3 regions of the Mesorhizobium sp. 131-2-1 genome follow, and region 2 is predicted to be linked to each of the others. Evidence: predicted binding sites of a transcription regulator. Region 2 holds the regulator's gene; each other region holds the start of a gene.

Region 1 (5,491 bases), 2.7 Mb from region 2:
CGCGACGAGGCGGCGCTTGGGCGGGCCTGGGCCGAGCACCACGCGGTGTTGGCCGCGGTGTGGGCCGGCGACGCCGACGAGGCGGCACGGCTGCTTTCGGCCCATATCGTCGGCAGCCGCGACCGGCTGGTGACGTCGCTGCGCGACGACCGGCGCGGCTTGCGTGCCCGGGGATTCGCCGTCGTCGCGGCGTGATCGCGATTCAGTTTGCTTTGCCTCTCGCTTCGCGCTCGCCGATGGCGTAAGAGCGGCGATGGAAAACAACCGGTTTGAAATACCCGTGACCGTCAAGTCGGCCACGGCGGGAACCAATCAGCTCTTGCGCACCGCGCGAGAAGCTTCGGACTATCTGCTCAACAGCTGGCCGGGCAAGCGCAGCACCAAGCATCGCGAAGCGCTGCAGGCCTGTCACGACGCCCTGGCCGGCGACAAGCCGGCGATGAATGCCAGGCGCGCCTTCATCGCCGCCGCCCGCGAAGTGAATGTCTTCGTCAGCGACAAGGCCCCGGCCTAGGGCTTTCGATAGAGCGACCGCCGGCTGAAGGCGGCGCTACTCGGCCGTCTCCACTTCGGCGTTGGCCTTGTCCTCGGGCTTCGAACGCTCCTTGGCGGCGACCTTGGCCGCCAGCTTCTCGGCCTTCTTGGCAGCCTTCTGCCGATCGCGCTCCTTGCGTTCCTGACCGTAATTCGGTGCTCGCGCCATATCGTTTCCTTTCAACCGCCCTTAGACCTGAGCCCTGCCTAGGAGCATTGGGTCGCAAACACAACTGCTGAAGCAAGAATAGGCGGACAATGAGCTTGCCCTTGGTTCGGGGCTTGCAAGACAGGCGGCACAATGGTGTAGGAGAAATCTGCGCGCCAGCGCCAGGCTGATTGAAACGACGGACCGATGGCCACGCCTCTCCGAACCGCCGCCAAGGTGTTTTACTACGCGCGCAACTTTGCGCGCGACCTCGCTCCGCAGGCGCTGTTCCGCCACCGGCTGGCGGGATGGCTGGAGCAGGCACGGCGGTCGGACAACTCGGTCCGCGAGCGCGTGAACTTCTACAACAGGCTGGAGCAGCCCTTTGTGCCGAGCCCGGCCGCGGTGCCCGTCAGCCGCATACCGTTTCGGCCGAGCATGTATTATTACGACCTGAAGGAGTTTGCCCGCTATTTCGATCCGGCGCTGCTCATCGACCTCGAGTTCGGCGACGTCATCGATGTTCCCAAGATGCCGTCGATCGTCAAGGACCGGCCGATCACAGACGGCAACGGCAATTCGGTGCTGATGAAGCTCGACAAGTTCCGTCACTTCCAGATGCCCGCCGACCGGCAGCCCTTTGCCGACAAGCGCCCGCTGGTGGTCTGGCGCGGCCATCTCAACAATCCGATACGGACTCGGTTCCTCGACGCTATGCGCGACCTGCCGATCTGCGATGTCGGCACGCCGAACAAGGACGCGAAGGCCGAATACCAAAAACCCTATCTCACCATCGATGAGCAGCGGCGTTACCGCTACATCGTCTCGCTCGAGGGCAACGATGTCGCGACCAACCTCAAATGGATCATGAGCTCGAATTCGCTCTGCATGATGCCGCCGCCGACCTACGAGACCTGGTTCGCCGAAAGCGAGGTCAGGGCCGATGTCCACTACGTGCCGCTGGCGCCCGACTTCTCCGATCTCGCCGACAGGGTGCGCCATTTCGAAAAGCATCCAGCCGATGCCGAACGCATCGTCGCCGCCGCCAACGCCTATTGCCGGAAATTCCGCAACGAGCGGGACGAGCAGGCGATCTCGCTGCTCGTCCTCTACAAATATTTCGTGCTCAGCGGCCAGGTCAAACCGGATCCCGAAGTCTGGCGTTTCATCGCCGGCTGACCCTTTCCCAGCTCTCAGATATCGCTGCGGTCGAGCACCAGGTCGGCCGGCCCGAAGCGGCCCCTGGCCGTCAGCTGCTGGTGCCAATAGGGGTAGAGGACCGGCGGCCGGCTGACAGCGTCGAGCCGCGCGCGCTCGTCGAAGGACAAAGTCAGGCTGGCGGCGGCGATGTTGTCCTTGAGCTGCGCTTCGCTTCGGGCGCCGATCACCAGCGACGAGACCGCCGGCCGGCCGAGCAGCCAGGCGAGCGCCACCTGCGCGCCAGACACGCCCCTGGCCTTGCCGATATCGACGAGCACGTCGACGATCCGCCACAGCCGGTCCTCGTCGCGGATCGGCGGCTCCGACCAGCCGCCGAGCTGCCGGGCGGTCGGACTGTCGCGGTGGTATTTGCCGCTGAGCAGGCCGCCGGCGAGCGGGCTCCACACCAGCACGCCGAGCCCTTGGTCGACCGAGATCGGCAAGAGCTCGTATTCGGCCTCGCGCGCCTCGAGCGTGTAGTGGATCTGCTGGGTGACGAAGCGCGGCTGGTGGCTGCTGTCGCTGATGGCAAGCGCCTTCATCACCTGCCAGCCGGAATAGTTGGAGCAGCCGACATAGCGGATCTTGCCCTGGCTCACCAGCGTGTCGAGCGCGGCGATCGTCTCCTCCAGCGGCGTCACGCCGTCCCACTCATGCAGGAAGTAGATGTCGATGACATCGGTCTTCAGCCGCTTCAGGCTCTTCTCGCATTCGCGGATCAGGTGGTGGCGCGACAGGCCCTCGTCGTTGGGGCCTTTGCCGATGCGCATGCGCGCCTTGGAGGCGATCAGCACGTCGTCCTTGCGCTTGCCGCCCAGCGCTTCGCCGATGATCTCTTCCGAAATCCCGTTCGAATAGACATTGGCGGTGTCGATGAGGTTGATGCCGGCATCGATGCAGAGGTCGATCATCCGGGCGGCTTCCTTGAGGTCGGTCTTGCCGACGGCTGCGAAAGCGCCGGCGCCGCCGAAGGTCATGGTGCCGAGCGTCAAGGTCGAAACCTTCAGCCCGGAACGGCCGAGTGTGCGGTATTCCATTTGAGATCCTCGCGATTGCATTGAGAGAGGCGCCGCGAAAGGGCTGCCCGAATGAGACGGCGTATTTGTAGGACAAGTTCGCCGGTTTGTCGCCCCATCGCGGCGAGCGGTCGATCACATCTGTAACTGCGGCCTTGCAATAAAACCGTCATTGCCGGCCTTTATTGAAGTCGGCTCAGGATGGCGCGCGGAGAACCACGATGAACGAACTGAAATCGAATTCCGGAGCCAGGGACTGGCTGGAAGCCGAACTCGCCGACACGCTCGACGAGGACTATGAGCTCGAGATATCGGAGCCGGCGCTGTCGCTGGAGATTGCCAAGATCTACAAGGATTCGCATCCGCCCTCGATCGAGCGCATGCAATATTTCCGCGACCTGCTGCGGCTGCAGTCCGAATTGATCAAGCTGCAGTCCTGGGTGGCCTACCACAAGAAGAAGGTCGTGGTGGTCTTCGAGGGCCGCGACTCGGCCGGCAAGGGCGGCGTCATCAAGCGCATCACCCAGCGGCTCAATCCGCGCATCTGCCGCGTCGTGGCGCTGCCGGCGCCGACCGAGCGCGAGAAGTCGCAATGGTACTTCCAGCGCTATGTGCCGCATCTGCCGGCGGGCGGCGAGATCGTGCTGTTCGACCGCTCCTGGTACAACCGCTCCGGCGTCGAGCGGGTGATGGGTTTCGCCGGGCCGGACCAGGTGGAGGAATTCTTCCGCGACGTGCCGGAATTCGAGCGCATGCTGGTACGCTCCGGCATCACGCTGGTGAAGTACTGGTTCTCGATCACCGACGAGGAACAGCAGATGCGCTTCCTGATGCGCATCCACGACCCGATGAAGCAGTGGAAGCTGTCGCCGATGGACCTGCAGTCGCGCGTACGCTGGGAGCAGTACACCAAGGCCAAGGAAGAGACCTTCGCCCGCACCAACATCAAGGAAGCCCCCTGGTTCATCGTCGAGGGCAATGACAAGAAGCGCGCGCGGCTGAACTGCATCGACCACCTCCTGCAGCAATTCCCCTATGAGGAAGTGCCGCATGAGGAGATCACGCTGCCCGAGCGCGTCTTCAACCCGGAATACGAGCGCCAGGTGCTGCCGCGCGAGCTCTACGTGCCGGAGAAGTATTGATGCACCCCTCCTTCTCTCCTTGCGGGAGAAGGTAGATCGGCGCGCAGCGCCGAGACGGATGAGGGGTGTTGGAAGAAATGAGGCGGTCGCGAGGCCACCTTCTCCCCCTGGGGGAGAAGGAGCCTGGTCTACGCACGCCCGATCAGCACATGCGTCGCATCGGCCGTCGCGATCTGTTCCGTGCAGCGGTAGCCGAGTTTCAGCATATCCAGGCCGGCGAACAGGTGCTCACCCGATCCAAGCAGCACCGGCGAGATCGCCAGATGCATGTCGTCGATCAGCCTCTCTTTGAGATATTGCCGGACGGTCGAGACGCCGCCGCCGACCCGCACATCCTTGCCTCCGGCTGCGGCCTTCGCCCGCTCGAGAGCCGAATGGATGCCGTCGGTGACGAAATAGAACGTCGTCCCGCCTTCCATCTCGATCGGATCGCGCTTGTGGTGGGTCAGCACGAAGGTCGGCACGTGATAGGGCGGGTTGTCGCCCCACCAGCCTTTCCAGCTTTCATCCGGCCATTCGCCGCGGATCGGTCCGAACATGTTGCGGCCGAGGATCCAGGCGCCGACATTCTCGAAGCTGCGCGCCGCGAACGCGTCGTCCGTGTCGGTGGTGCCGCCGTCCTTGCCGAACACCATCTCACGAAAAGTGCGGGTGCCGATCATCCATTTGTGCAGAGCCTCGCCGCCGATGCCGAGCGGGTTGCCGAGATCCTGGTCGGGACCGGCGCCAAAGCCGTCGAGCGACAGGGTGAAAGCATTGACACGCAGCTTGGACACGATTGCCTCCATAACCAGTTGTATTTTGCAAGCAGTGCCTTTGTAGCAAACTGATTGCGATTTGCAAGCGGTATTTCGAACACTATCGAACGGCGAGCGATCGCCATTTCATGCGCCGGTCGACCGGGCAATCCGTCTTGAAACGGCAAGCGCAGCGGCGAGCGGCTTCGTCTACCAGCAGCCCGGTCTACTCCATCGCTAGGATGAGATTGCGTACGACGGGATAGATTTCGCGCTCCCAGCGCTTGCCGTTGAAAACACCGTAATGGCCGACATTGGCTTGCAGGTGATGACGCTTCAAATGCGGGCGCAGCGAACAGCACAGATCATGCGCGGCAGAGGTCTGGCCGAGGGCGCAGATGTCGTCGCGCCCACCTTCCACGGTGAGCAGCGCCGTGTTGCGTATGGCGCCCGGGTCGACCGGCGCGCCGCGGAAGGTGAACGCGCCGGTGGCGAGTTCCGCCTTGTGGAACACGCGCTCGATGGTTTCGAGATAGAATTCCTCGGTGAGGTCGAGCACCGCGAAATACTCGTCGTAGAAGGTCTTGATCTTTTCGGCCTCCGCGGTCTCGCCGGCGGCCAGATGGTCATGCAGCTTGCGGTGGGCGGTGGTGTGGCGGTCCATGTTCATGGCCATGAACGCTGCAAGCTGGAGGAAGCCTGGATAGACGCGCC
Region 2 (5,491 bases):
CATCGTCTCGAAGGGTTACACCGCCTTCTGGCAGACGACAGTGTCGCTGCCGATCACTTTCGACGAGAAGATCATCGATCCCTCCAACAAGCGCGCCAGCGATCCGGACGTGCTGATCAAGGCGAACTATCCCAAGCTTGCCGACAAGGCGCTGATGGCCAAGCTCGGCATCGACCCCTCCAACAAGCCGATGGCACTGAAGCTGAAGGGCTTCCTGTCGGAGGGCGCGCGCGTGCAGTTGCGCGACATCGTCGCCGCCGACCCGTCGGTCATCGGCACAACGCGCAACGTCGACATCCTCGCCGCCGCCAATCTCGATTCCGCCTTCAAGGGCCAGATCGACCTCAACGTCGAGGAAGCGCGCCGCAAGGTCTCGGACCAGCAGATTGCCTGGATGAACCAGCTCAAGGCCGACGGCACCATGGCCGAGCATTTCAACAAGGGCCTGTTCAGCTATGGCGCCTCCAGCCGTCCGGAAACGTCGGGCATGGGCGTGGCGATCATCGGCTCCTTCTACATGATGGTGATCGTGCTGCTTCTGGCGCTGCCGATCGGCGTCGCCGCCTCCATCTACCTGGAGGAGTTCGCCAAAAAGAGCCGCTTCACCGACCTGATCGAAGTCAACATCAACAATCTGGCAGCGGTCCCGTCGATCGTCTTCGGCCTGCTCGGCCTTGCGGTGTTCATCAACTTCCTCGGCATGCCGCGCTCGGCCGCCTTCGTCGGCGGCCTGGTGCTGACGCTGATGACGCTACCGACGATCATCATCGCTACCCGCGCAGCGCTTGCCGCCGTGCCACCGTCGATCCGCTCGGCGGCGCTTGGCCTCGGCGCTTCCAAGATGCAGATGGTGTTCCAGCACATCCTGCCGCTTGCCGCCCCGGGCATCCTGACCGGCACCATCATCGGGCTGGCGCGCGCGCTCGGCGAGACCGCGCCGCTGCTCCTGATCGGCATGGTCGCCTTCGTCGCCGACTATCCGAAGACGCCGTTCGATCCGGCGACCGCGCTGCCGGTGCAGATCTACATGTGGGCCAACGAGGCCGAACGCGCCTTCGTCGAGCGCATGTCGGGAGCCATCATCATCCTGCTCGTCTTCCTCATGGCCATGAACATCACAGCGATCGTGCTCAGGCGCCGGTTCGAACGGCGCTGGTAAAAGAAGGCATCTGGTATGAACATCATGACCGAACAGTCTCTTGAAAACGCAGTGGGCGACAAGATGAACGCCAAGTCGAACGAAGTGATCAAGATGCGCGGCGACAAGGTCGGCGTGTTCTATGGCGAGAAGCAGGCGCTGTTCGACGTCAATCTCGACGTCCGCCTCAACCAGGTGACGGCGCTGATCGGCCCTTCGGGCTGCGGCAAGTCGACTTTCCTGCGCTGCCTCAACCGCATGAACGACACCATCGATTCGGCGCGCGTGACCGGCAAGATCACGCTCGACGAAGAGGATATCTACGACAAGAGCATCGACGTCGTCGAACTGAGAGCCCGCGTCGGCATGGTGTTCCAGAAGCCCAACCCGTTCCCGAAGTCGATCTACGAGAACGTCGCCTACGGCCCGCGCATCCATGGGCTGGCCAAGCGCAAGGCCGACATGGACCAGATCGTCGAATCCAGCCTGAAGAAGGCGGCGATCTGGAACGAGGTGAAGGACCGCCTGCAGGAGCCCGGCACCGGCCTGTCCGGCGGCCAGCAGCAGCGCCTGTGCATCGCCCGCGCCATCGCCGTGTCGCCGGAGGTGATCCTGATGGACGAGCCCTGCTCGGCGCTCGACCCGATCGCCACCGCCCGCGTCGAGGAACTGATCGACGAGCTGCGCCAGAACTACACGATCGTCATCGTCACCCACTCGATGCAGCAGGCGGCGCGCGTGTCGCAGCGCACGGCGATGTTCCATCTCGGCTACCTGGTCGAGGAGGGCGCCACCGACAAGATGTTCACCAACCCTGACGACAAGCGCACCCAGGACTACATCACCGGCCGGTTCGGCTGATTTCCAAGCACGAGGACAGGATCATGGGTGAACATCATACGGTTGCGTCTTTCGACGAGGATCTCGGGGCGATCAGCAAGCTGATCGCCGACATGGGCGATCTCGCCCGCTCGATGGTCGCCGGCTCGACGCGCGCGCTGCTCAATTCCGACAACGCGCTGGCGCAGCGCGTGGTGTCCGACGACGCCATCATGGATGCGCGCCAGCGCGAGCTCGACGACCGCGCCATCACGCTGATCGCCAAGCGCCAGCCGATGGCCAACGATCTGCGCGCCGTGGTCGGTTCGATCCGCATGGCGGGCGACCTCGAGCGCATCGGCGATCTCGCCAAGAACATCGCCAAGCGCGTCGGCACCGTCGGCCTCAGCGTCACGCCGCGCGATCTCTCGCATTCCATCGACGGCATGGCGCAGCTGGTGCTGGTCCAGGTGCAAGGGGTCATCGAGGAATACGCCGCCGCGGATGCGGCTGCGCTCGCCAAGCTCCGCAACGACGACGAACGCATCGACGTCAAATACACCTCGGTGTTCCGCGAGCTGCTGACCTACATGATGGAAGATCCGCGCAACATCACCGCTTGCACGCATCTGTTGTTCTGCGCCAAGAATCTGGAGCGCATCGGCGACCATGTCACCAACATCGCCGAGAACGCCTACTACGTGCTGACCGGCCAGCAACTGCCCGCCAATCGTCCGAAGCTGGACGAGACGGCGATGTCGGCGCCGGCGGCCTGAGAAGAAGGGTGACCTGCAGATGATCGCGCCACGCATCATGGTGGTGGAGGACGAGGAGCCGCTGGGGGTGCTGCTCCGCTACAATCTGGAATCGGAAGGCTACCAGGTCGAGGTGGTGACGCGCGGCGACGAGGCCGAGATCCGGCTGCAGGAGAACGTGCCCGACCTTCTGGTGCTCGACTGGATGGTGCCGGCGGTTTCCGGCATCGAGCTCTGCCGCCGCCTCAGGATGCGGCCGGAGACCGAGCGACTGCCGATCATCATGCTGACGGCGCGCGGCGAGGAAAGCGACCGGGTGCGCGGCCTCTCGACCGGGGCCGACGACTATCTGGTCAAGCCGTTTTCGACGCCGGAGTTCATGGCGCGGGTGAAGGCGCTGCTGCGTCGCGCCAAGCCGGAAGTCCTGTCCAGCATGCTCAAGGTCGGCGACATCGTGCTCGATCGCGAGTCGCACCGCGTCTACCGCAAGAAGAGCGAGATCAGGCTCGGGCCGACCGAATTCCGACTGCTCGAATTCATGATGCGCCATCCCGGCCGGGTGTTCTCGCGCAGCCAGCTACTCGACAATGTCTGGGGCGAGACGATCTACATCGACGAGCGCACCGTGGACGTGCATGTCGGGCGGCTGCGCAAGGCGGTCAACAATGGCCGCATGCCCGACGTTATCCGCACCATACGCGGTGCGGGCTACGCGATCAGGGAAGATTGACGCTCAGGCCACGTTCTTCCCGGTGGCGCTGCCCTTCGCTTGGACGCCCGGCGCGAAAATCTCCTGGTCGACGAAGCCGAGCGCCCGCATGGCGCAGCCTTCGCGGATCAGCGGCAGTTCGTTCGGCTCGGTGTCGAAGGAGATCGATTTCGAATGCTGGCCGCCGGCGGTCTGAGCGATCGCCTCGCGCAGCGCCGGCTCGATCAGGTCGAAAGCGGCGGCGCTGACACCGACCATGGCGACGGGCGCGGGATCGATCAGCGCGAACAGGCTGCCGAGGCCGAAGCCGAGCGCCTCGCCGGCCTTGCGATAGGCCTCGCGCTCCGGGCCGTCGCTGGCGCGAGCCCTGGCGGCGAGCGAGCGCATGTCGGCGTCGCTGACATCGACCGGCGCGGCATCCTCGCCCATCTCCTTGGCATTGCGCCAGATGGCGTAGTTGCCGGCATAGGCCTCGACGCAGCCGCGCCGCCCGCAGCGACACAGCGCGCCGCCCGGCCGGTGGATCATGTGGCCGAATTCACCGCCCGAGGAATGGGTGCCAGTGAACAGTTCTCCCTTCAGCACCAGCCCCATGCCGATGCCATGCGAGAGCAGGATGGCGATGAAGTCGTCGCGGTAGCGCTCGGGATCGCGCCACTGCAGCGCCACCGCCATCATGTTGCAGTCGTTCTCCATGGTGGCCGGAACGCCGAACTCGGCTTCCAGTATGTCGGCGAAGGCAATGTCGGTCTGCGGCGTGATCGGCGACCACAGCATGGCGCGGGCATGGGTGTCGGTGATGCCCTGTATGCCCATGGCAATGCGGGCGACGCCGCGGACATCGAGGTCGGGATCCTCGAAACGGCGCCGGACGATGGCGACGCATTCTCCGATCAGCTCGTCGCGCGGCATGGTCAGCGTGTCGAGGCGGCGCTGCTCCTCGGCAATGACCTGGCCGGCATAATCGATGACGGCGACGGAGAGGAAGTTCAGCGACAGGACCACCGTCATCACCGCCGTGGCTTCCGGATTGAGGGCAAGCCCGACCTGCGGCCGGCCTCGCTTCAGCGCACCCGCCTCGCTGGCCTTGCTCTCGGTCAGGATGCCTTCCTGGATCAGGTCGGACGAGATCGCCGAGATGGTCGAATGGCTGAGGCCGGTGGTGGCGGCGATCTCGGTCCGCGACGGCTGGCCGGCACGGCGCACGGCCGAAATCACCATCGCCCGGTTGCGTCGGCGCAGATCGTCGTGGCGGATTCCAACCGACATGCCCTATTTTCCTCCCGGTCGTCGCGGCCGTTTTTGATCTGAAGGGCCGTCGGCGACACCGTATAAATACTGGCAGAAGCCGGCCAGCCTGTCATTTATTTATTCCGGGGCTCGAAAAAAATTCGCCAGCACCTCCGAATCCATCAGAATCGATGTTGACAGCGCTCCGGCGTTGGATCACTATTTTTTCGGGGCTCGAAAAAAAGCCTCTATGCCGGCCTCAGGGCCAGTCTGGGTCGCGCCACAGTTGGCGCAGGGAGGATATTATGAAGAAATTTGCAGCCGCCATCCTGGCGGGTGTCGCCATGTCGCTGACGCTCGCGTCGGTCGCTCAGGCGAAGGACAAGGTCATCGGCGTGTCGTGGTCGAACTTCCAGGAAGAGCGCTGGAAGACCGATGAAGCGGCGATGAAGAAGGCCATCGAAGCGGCCGGCGACAAGTATATTTCCGCCGACGCGCAGTCCAATCCCGGCAAGCAGCTGACCGACGTCGAAAGCCTGATCTCGCAGGGCGCCAATGCGCTGATCGTGCTGGCGCAGGACGCTTCGGCCATCGGGCCGGCGGTGCAGAAGGCGCTGGACGAGGGTATTCCGGTCGTCGGTTATGACCGGCTGATCGAGAACAAGGACGTCTTCTACCTGACCTTCGACAACAAGGAAGTCGGCCGCATGCAGGCCCGCGAAGTGTTCAAGGTCAAGCCGGAAGGCAACTATGTCTTCATCAAGGGCTCGGGCGCCGATCCGAACGCCGATTTCCTGTTCGCCGGCTCCATGGAAGTCCTGAAGGAAGCCATCGACAGCG
Region 3 (5,491 bases), 1.4 Mb from region 2:
CATCAGGAAGCTGTTGCCGGAGAGCGCCACGATCTCGCTCTGCGCCGCCACCTTGGTCTTGTCCTTGGCGTCCTTGAACACCGGCAGCGGCACGACATATTCGTGCGCCAGCTTGAGATGGGCGAGGTCGGAGGCGTCATAGACCAGCGCCCTGGTGTTCTGGCGGGTCGATCCGGAATCGCCGCCATCCTGGCGCGGCGCCGACTGCAGCACGGCGATAAGCAACTTGCCGTCCGGCGTCAGCGACATGCCTTCCAAGCCCTGGTTGTTCTGGCGGCCGGTCTCGGGATCCTTCGGATCGGGCTCGGCAGCATCTGGGCCCGGATTGTCGGAGGCGAAGTTCGGCTTGCCGTGGCGCATCGGCACCAGGGCCGCCGGCGGTTGGGTGGCCGACATGAGGCGGCCTTCAGCCGAGAAACGATAGATGTTCGGACCGTATTCGTCGGAGATGAACATGGTGCCGTCGGGCAGCCGCACAATCGCCTCGTCGTCGAGCGACAGCTTGCCATTGTCAGCCTGCGGCAGGATCGGCATGTCGCCGGCGGCGGGACGCACGCCGTTCAGCGGGTCGAGACCGGTGGCATCAGTGCCCTTGTCGTCGGTCAGGAGCATGGTGTCGGCGAGCGTCGCCTTGACGCCCGACTGCTCCTGTCCGGCGGCGGGCGCGGCGCCCGGGGCGGTCGGGGCCAGATCGATCGAAATGGTGTTGAGGCGGGCCCGGTAGTCGGTGGTGCCGACGACGTTGTAGCCGCGATCCGGCAGCAGCCAGAGCGAGCCCTTGTACGCGTTACCCTCACGCGACCAGCCCTTGACGTCGATCGCCATGCCGGAGCCGGAGCCGAAGGTCTCGCCGAACTTGTCCTTCTGGCTGGCGGGGATGCGGCCGACGCCGACCAGCCCCTTGTTGACATAGGCGACGCCATCGGCGAGCGCCGGTGTCAGGGCAGTGAACAAAGCGAGCGCGACGCCGAGCGAGACAGTTCGGTGCAGGTTTTTCATCGATATCCCCTTGTGACGAGCAGAACGGCCAATGGCTGAAAGGGCGCGGCATCGACGATGCGGCCCCGGGTCCGTTGCGTGGTCTAGGACCTGAACGTGATGGTTGCGTGACAGGAGGGGTGCACTTGCCTTCTCCCCTTGTGGGAGAAGGTGGCCGAGCGAAGCTCGGACGGATGAGGGGTGCTGGACGGAGCGCTACCTTGAAGATGCAAACGCTTAAAATCTCTAGTATCTTTTGACGCCGCGTTTCTTCCAGCACCCCTCATCCGTCTCGGCGCTACGCGCCGATCCACCTTCTCCCACAGGGGGAGAAGGGAAGGGCACTAGTCACTCTCTCTTGCGATCAGCTCCAGCGGCCAGACCTCGCGCATGATGCGCGCCCCTTCCGAGCCGGCGAAGGCGGGCAGCGAGGCGAGCAGCATTTCGGCCAGCCGCCGGCCCATCGGCTCCAGCGCCGGGCGGAAGGCGGTCAGCGCCGGCGAGAAATAGCGGCAGAGCGGGGTATCGACGATGACGATCACCGCGATGTCGTGGCCGGGCCTGATACCCATCTCGGCGAGCGCCTTGCAGCCGCCGAGCGCCATGGCGTCGTTGTTGAAGATGATGGCGGTCGGCCGGTCCTTTGCCAGCATCACGCGCGGCGTCACCTGGTAGCCGCCGGCCTCGTTGATGAAGCCGTCGGCGATCAGGGCGGGGTCGACCTCGATGCCGTGTCGCTTCAGGGCCTTGCGGTAGCCATCGAGGAACAGGTAGCCGAAATTGAGGTTGAGGGCAGGGCGGATGGCGGCGATGCGGCGGTGGCCGCGCGCCACCAGCCGGTCGACGGCGTCGCTGCCGGCCTTCTCGAAATCGAGATCCAGCGAAGGGTATGACTTTCCGCCCGAGCGGCTGCGGCCGAGCGTGGCGAAGGGAAAGCCCCTCTCGGTCAGGTAGTCGATGCGCTCGTCCTCGCGCCGCGTCCAGGCCAGCACCACCGCGTCGGCCCGGCGCGTCTCGACGACGCGGCGCAGGCGTTCCTGCTGGTAGTCGCCGGGCGCGCCCATCACCACGGTCAGGTCGAGCCCGCTTTCGGCGAGCCTGCCCTGCAGCCCGATCAGGAGCGGGATGAAGAACGGTTCGCCATATTGCTGGTCGCCCGGATGCGGCTGCAGCATGAAGGCGATCGAATGGGTGGCCCCTTGCCGCAAGCTGCGGCCGGACTGGTTGGGGGCGTAGTTCAGCTTCTTGGCCGCTTCCAGCACGCGCTGGCGCGTGTCGGCATTGACGTCGGCGCGGCCGTTCAGCGCGCGCGACACGGTGCCGATCGAAATGTTCAGATGACGCGCAAGGTCGTGGATGCTGGACGCCAAGGACGGTTCTCCCCCTGCCTTGGCTAGCACTGGCTGCCGCTCAGGCCAAGACTTCGGGACGATTTTTGCAAGCAGCCAGTTGACATTCTACGTCATCGGGTGTGTTCTCGTAAACGTTTACGGAAAAACGTTTACGGTGATGCCGTGGATGCCGTGACGATCGGCCTGGAGGGGCCGAGCGGAGGAGGAACACTGGGTGATGAAGGTCGTCCTGGCCGGCTGCGGAGCGATGAGCAGGCAGTGGCTCGATGCCGCGAGGCAGATCGACGGGCTCGCGATTGTCGGCCTTGTCGATCTTGACGCCGAGCGGGCGCAGGCGAGAGCGCGCGAATACGCGCTTTCCACCGCCGTCATCGGCACCAATCTCGACGCTGTCCTTGATCAGACCAAGCCCGATGCAGTGTTCGATGTCGTCGTTCCCGCCGCACGGCGCGAAGTCGCCTTTGCAGCCTTCGCCCACAATTGCCATCTGCTCACCGAAAAGCCGCTGGCCGACACGCCGGAGAATGCCCGCGCCATCATCGAGGCCGCGAGCCGGGCAAAGCGCATCCATGCCGTCGTCCAGAACCGTCGCTACGTCGCCAATGTCAGGCGCATCCGGCGCTTTCTCGACTCCGGCGCCATCGGCGCGGCAACCAGCATCCATGCCGATTTCTTCGTCGCACCGCATTTCGGCGGTTTTCGCGAGGAGATGGCGCATGTGCTGCTGCTCGACATGGCGATCCATACCTTTGATGCCGCCCGCTACATGGTCGGCGGCGAACCGGCTGGCGTCTACTGCCAGGAATGGGAGCCTGCCAGTTCCTGGTACCGGCAAGGGTCGTCGGCCAATGCCGTGTTCGAATTCGCTGATGGCAAGGTCTTCACCTATGCCGGCTCATGGTGCGCCGACGGTTTCCGCACCAGCTGGGAGGGTAGCTGGCGCATCGTCGCCGAGCGCGGCAGCCTGCTCTGGGACGGCTTTGATGGGCTAAAGGCAGAGGCGGTGGTGCCGGGCCGCGACGGCCTGTTCGACAAAACCCAGCCAATTGAAGTGCCGCCGCTCGACGCCGCCGACCGCGTCGATGGTCATCTCGGCATCATCAAGGATTTCATGCATGCGGTCGAGACCGGCACCGAGCCGGAAACGCGCGGCGCCGACAACATCAAGAGCCTGGCCATGGTTTTCGGCGCGATCGAAAGCGCCGAGACCGGGCGGCGCGTGGCCATCAGACAGGAAGCACAATGATGCCAAACCCGCTCCTCGACATCAGGATCGGCACCATGGTCCGGGCCAATCTCGACGAACCGGCGGCCTACATCAAACAGATCCTGCCGCTCGGCTTCGAGAGCATCCAGCCCTTCTTCTGGCAGACGCTGGGCGGCAAGGATTTGCCGCGGCTCGCCGGCCAGATCCACGAGGCGATCGGCGATGCCGACGTCAACGTGTCCTCGATCGGTGTGTTCGGCAATCCGCTGGAAAGCGGCGAGGTCGATCGCGGCGTGCTCGCGGCCTGGGAAACCGTCATCGACAATGCGCATCTGTTCGGCGCTTCCACGGTCAGCGGCTTCACCGGCCGCATTCGCGGCAAGCCGCTGACCGACAGCCTGCCGCGCTTCCGCGAGGTGTGGGGGCCGCTGGCAAAGCGTGCCGCCGACAAGGGCGTGCGCATCGCCTTCGAGAATTGCGCCATGGACGGCAACTGGGCCAGTGGCGATTGGAACATCGCCCACAATCCCGACGCCTGGGAGCTGATGTTCAACGAATTGCCGGACGACAATCTCGGCCTCGAATGGGAGCCCTGTCACCAGCTCGTCTATCTGATCGATCCGATCCCGCAGATCCGCAAATGGGCGTCGCGCATTTTCCACGTCCACGGCAAGGACGCCACGGTGCGCTGGGACGTGATCCGCGAGCACGGCGTGTTCGGCCGCCTGCCATTCGTGCAGATGCGCAGCCCCGGTTTCGGCGACAGCGACTGGACGCGGGTGATCAGCGAGTTGAGGCTGGCCGGTTACAAGGGCGCCATCGACATCGAGGGCTGGCACGACCCTGTCTATCGCGACGACCTGGAGATCACCGGCCAGATGAGGGCGCTGGACTATCTCAAGCAATGCCGGGGAGGTGCCAGCTACCTGCCAAATCCGATGTGAGGCCAAATTTGATGTGAGGATTGGCCGGCGGGAGGAGCCGGCCGGCCAGGACTACGGCGCACTGCCGAAGGCAATGTCGAAACCCTCGCTTAGCGAGGAAACAAAGGGAGGAACGTGCATGAGCATCGCGAAGAGAACGACACTTCTGCGCACGACCGTCGTGGCTGCAACCACGGCGCTCTGTGCCGCAATCTCCACCTTGCCGGCCAACGCGCTCGACGCCCAATGGTGCAAGGACGTCCACATCCGCTTCTTCGTCGGCGGCGCCGAGGGCGACGCCTTCGGCACCATCGTCTATAATGGCGCCAAGCAGGCAGCGGCCGACCTCGGCCCGAAGGTCGACTACATCTTCTCGGGCTGGGACGTCGAAAAGATGGTGCAGCAATTGCGCGAAGCCGTCGCCGTGAAGCCCAACGGCATCGCCATGATGGGTCATCCAGGCGACGCCGCGATCATGCCGCTGGCCGATCAGGCGCACAAGGATGGCATCAAGATGATGTACCAGAACGTGCCGGTGCCGACGGTGGTGGCGGCGTTCGGCGGCGGCTATGTCGGCGCGCAGCAGGAACAGCAGGGCCGCGCGCTCGGCGCCGAGGCGTTCAAGCTGGCCGGGCTCAAGGCCGGTGACAAGGCGATCATGATCGGCCCATTCGAGAACGAAAGCCGAGGCGCACGCGAGCGCGGGACGGTCGCCGCATTGAAAGAGGCCGGTATCGATGTCGTTCAAATCAATTCCCAAACCGAGTGGGCAGCCGATCCGAATCTGGCGATCCCGTTGATCACCGCTGCGCTGCTCAACAATCCCGGCGTCAAGGCGGTCGGGTATCCGGGCGGGCAGATGCTCGGCAATGTGCCGACATACATGCAGGCCGCAGGGCGGAAGCCCGGCGACATCTTCAACTTCGGCTTCGACACCAGCCCGCAGATCGTCGAGGCCTTCAAGGGCGGCTGGGTGCAACTGACCGCCGACCAGCAGCCGTTCATGCAGGGCTATCTGCCGATCCTCAGCC

What was found. Region 2 encodes PhoB, which activates phosphate uptake and scavenging genes when phosphate is short. Its sites were predicted from a motif close to TGTCATNNANCTGTCAT; they were not measured.
Region 1: a site for PhoB is predicted at 3,055-3,071, ahead of ppk2 (polyphosphate kinase 2). Genes of this name have one in related genera too.
Region 3: a site for PhoB is predicted at 1,096-1,112, ahead of JG743_RS13305 (esterase-like activity of phytase family protein). Genes of this name have one in related genera too.

What each region holds. Positions count from the first base shown of each region.
Region 1 is NZ_AP023247.1:4,060,797-4,066,287, reverse strand. Features, by position in the region: gene JG743_RS19770 (GntR family transcriptional regulator) at 1-195, shown strand, start outside; gene JG743_RS19765 (DUF982 domain-containing protein) at 254-514, shown strand; gene JG743_RS19760 (hypothetical protein) at 551-703, opposite strand; gene JG743_RS19755 (glycosyl transferase family 90) at 890-1,861, shown strand; gene JG743_RS19750 (aldo/keto reductase) at 1,876-2,919, opposite strand; gene ppk2 (polyphosphate kinase 2) at 3,120-4,040, shown strand; gene JG743_RS19740 (dihydrofolate reductase family protein) at 4,169-4,816, opposite strand; gene JG743_RS19735 (polyhydroxyalkanoate depolymerase) at 5,004-5,491, opposite strand, start outside.
Region 2 is NZ_AP023247.1:1,382,646-1,388,136, forward strand. Features, by position in the region: gene pstA (phosphate ABC transporter permease PstA) at 1-1,159, shown strand, start outside; gene pstB (phosphate ABC transporter ATP-binding protein PstB) at 1,175-1,999, shown strand; gene phoU (phosphate signaling complex protein PhoU) at 2,023-2,733, shown strand; gene phoB (phosphate regulon transcriptional regulator PhoB) at 2,753-3,442, shown strand; gene JG743_RS06795 (ROK family protein) at 3,446-4,690, opposite strand; gene xylF (D-xylose ABC transporter substrate-binding protein) at 4,957-5,491, shown strand, end outside.
Region 3 is NZ_AP023247.1:2,771,695-2,777,185, forward strand. Features, by position in the region: gene JG743_RS13305 (esterase-like activity of phytase family protein) at 1-999, opposite strand, end outside; gene JG743_RS13310 (LacI family DNA-binding transcriptional regulator) at 1,323-2,348, opposite strand; gene JG743_RS13315 (Gfo/Idh/MocA family protein) at 2,545-3,576, shown strand; gene JG743_RS13320 (sugar phosphate isomerase/epimerase family protein) at 3,573-4,481, shown strand; gene JG743_RS13325 (substrate-binding domain-containing protein) at 4,600-5,491, shown strand, end outside.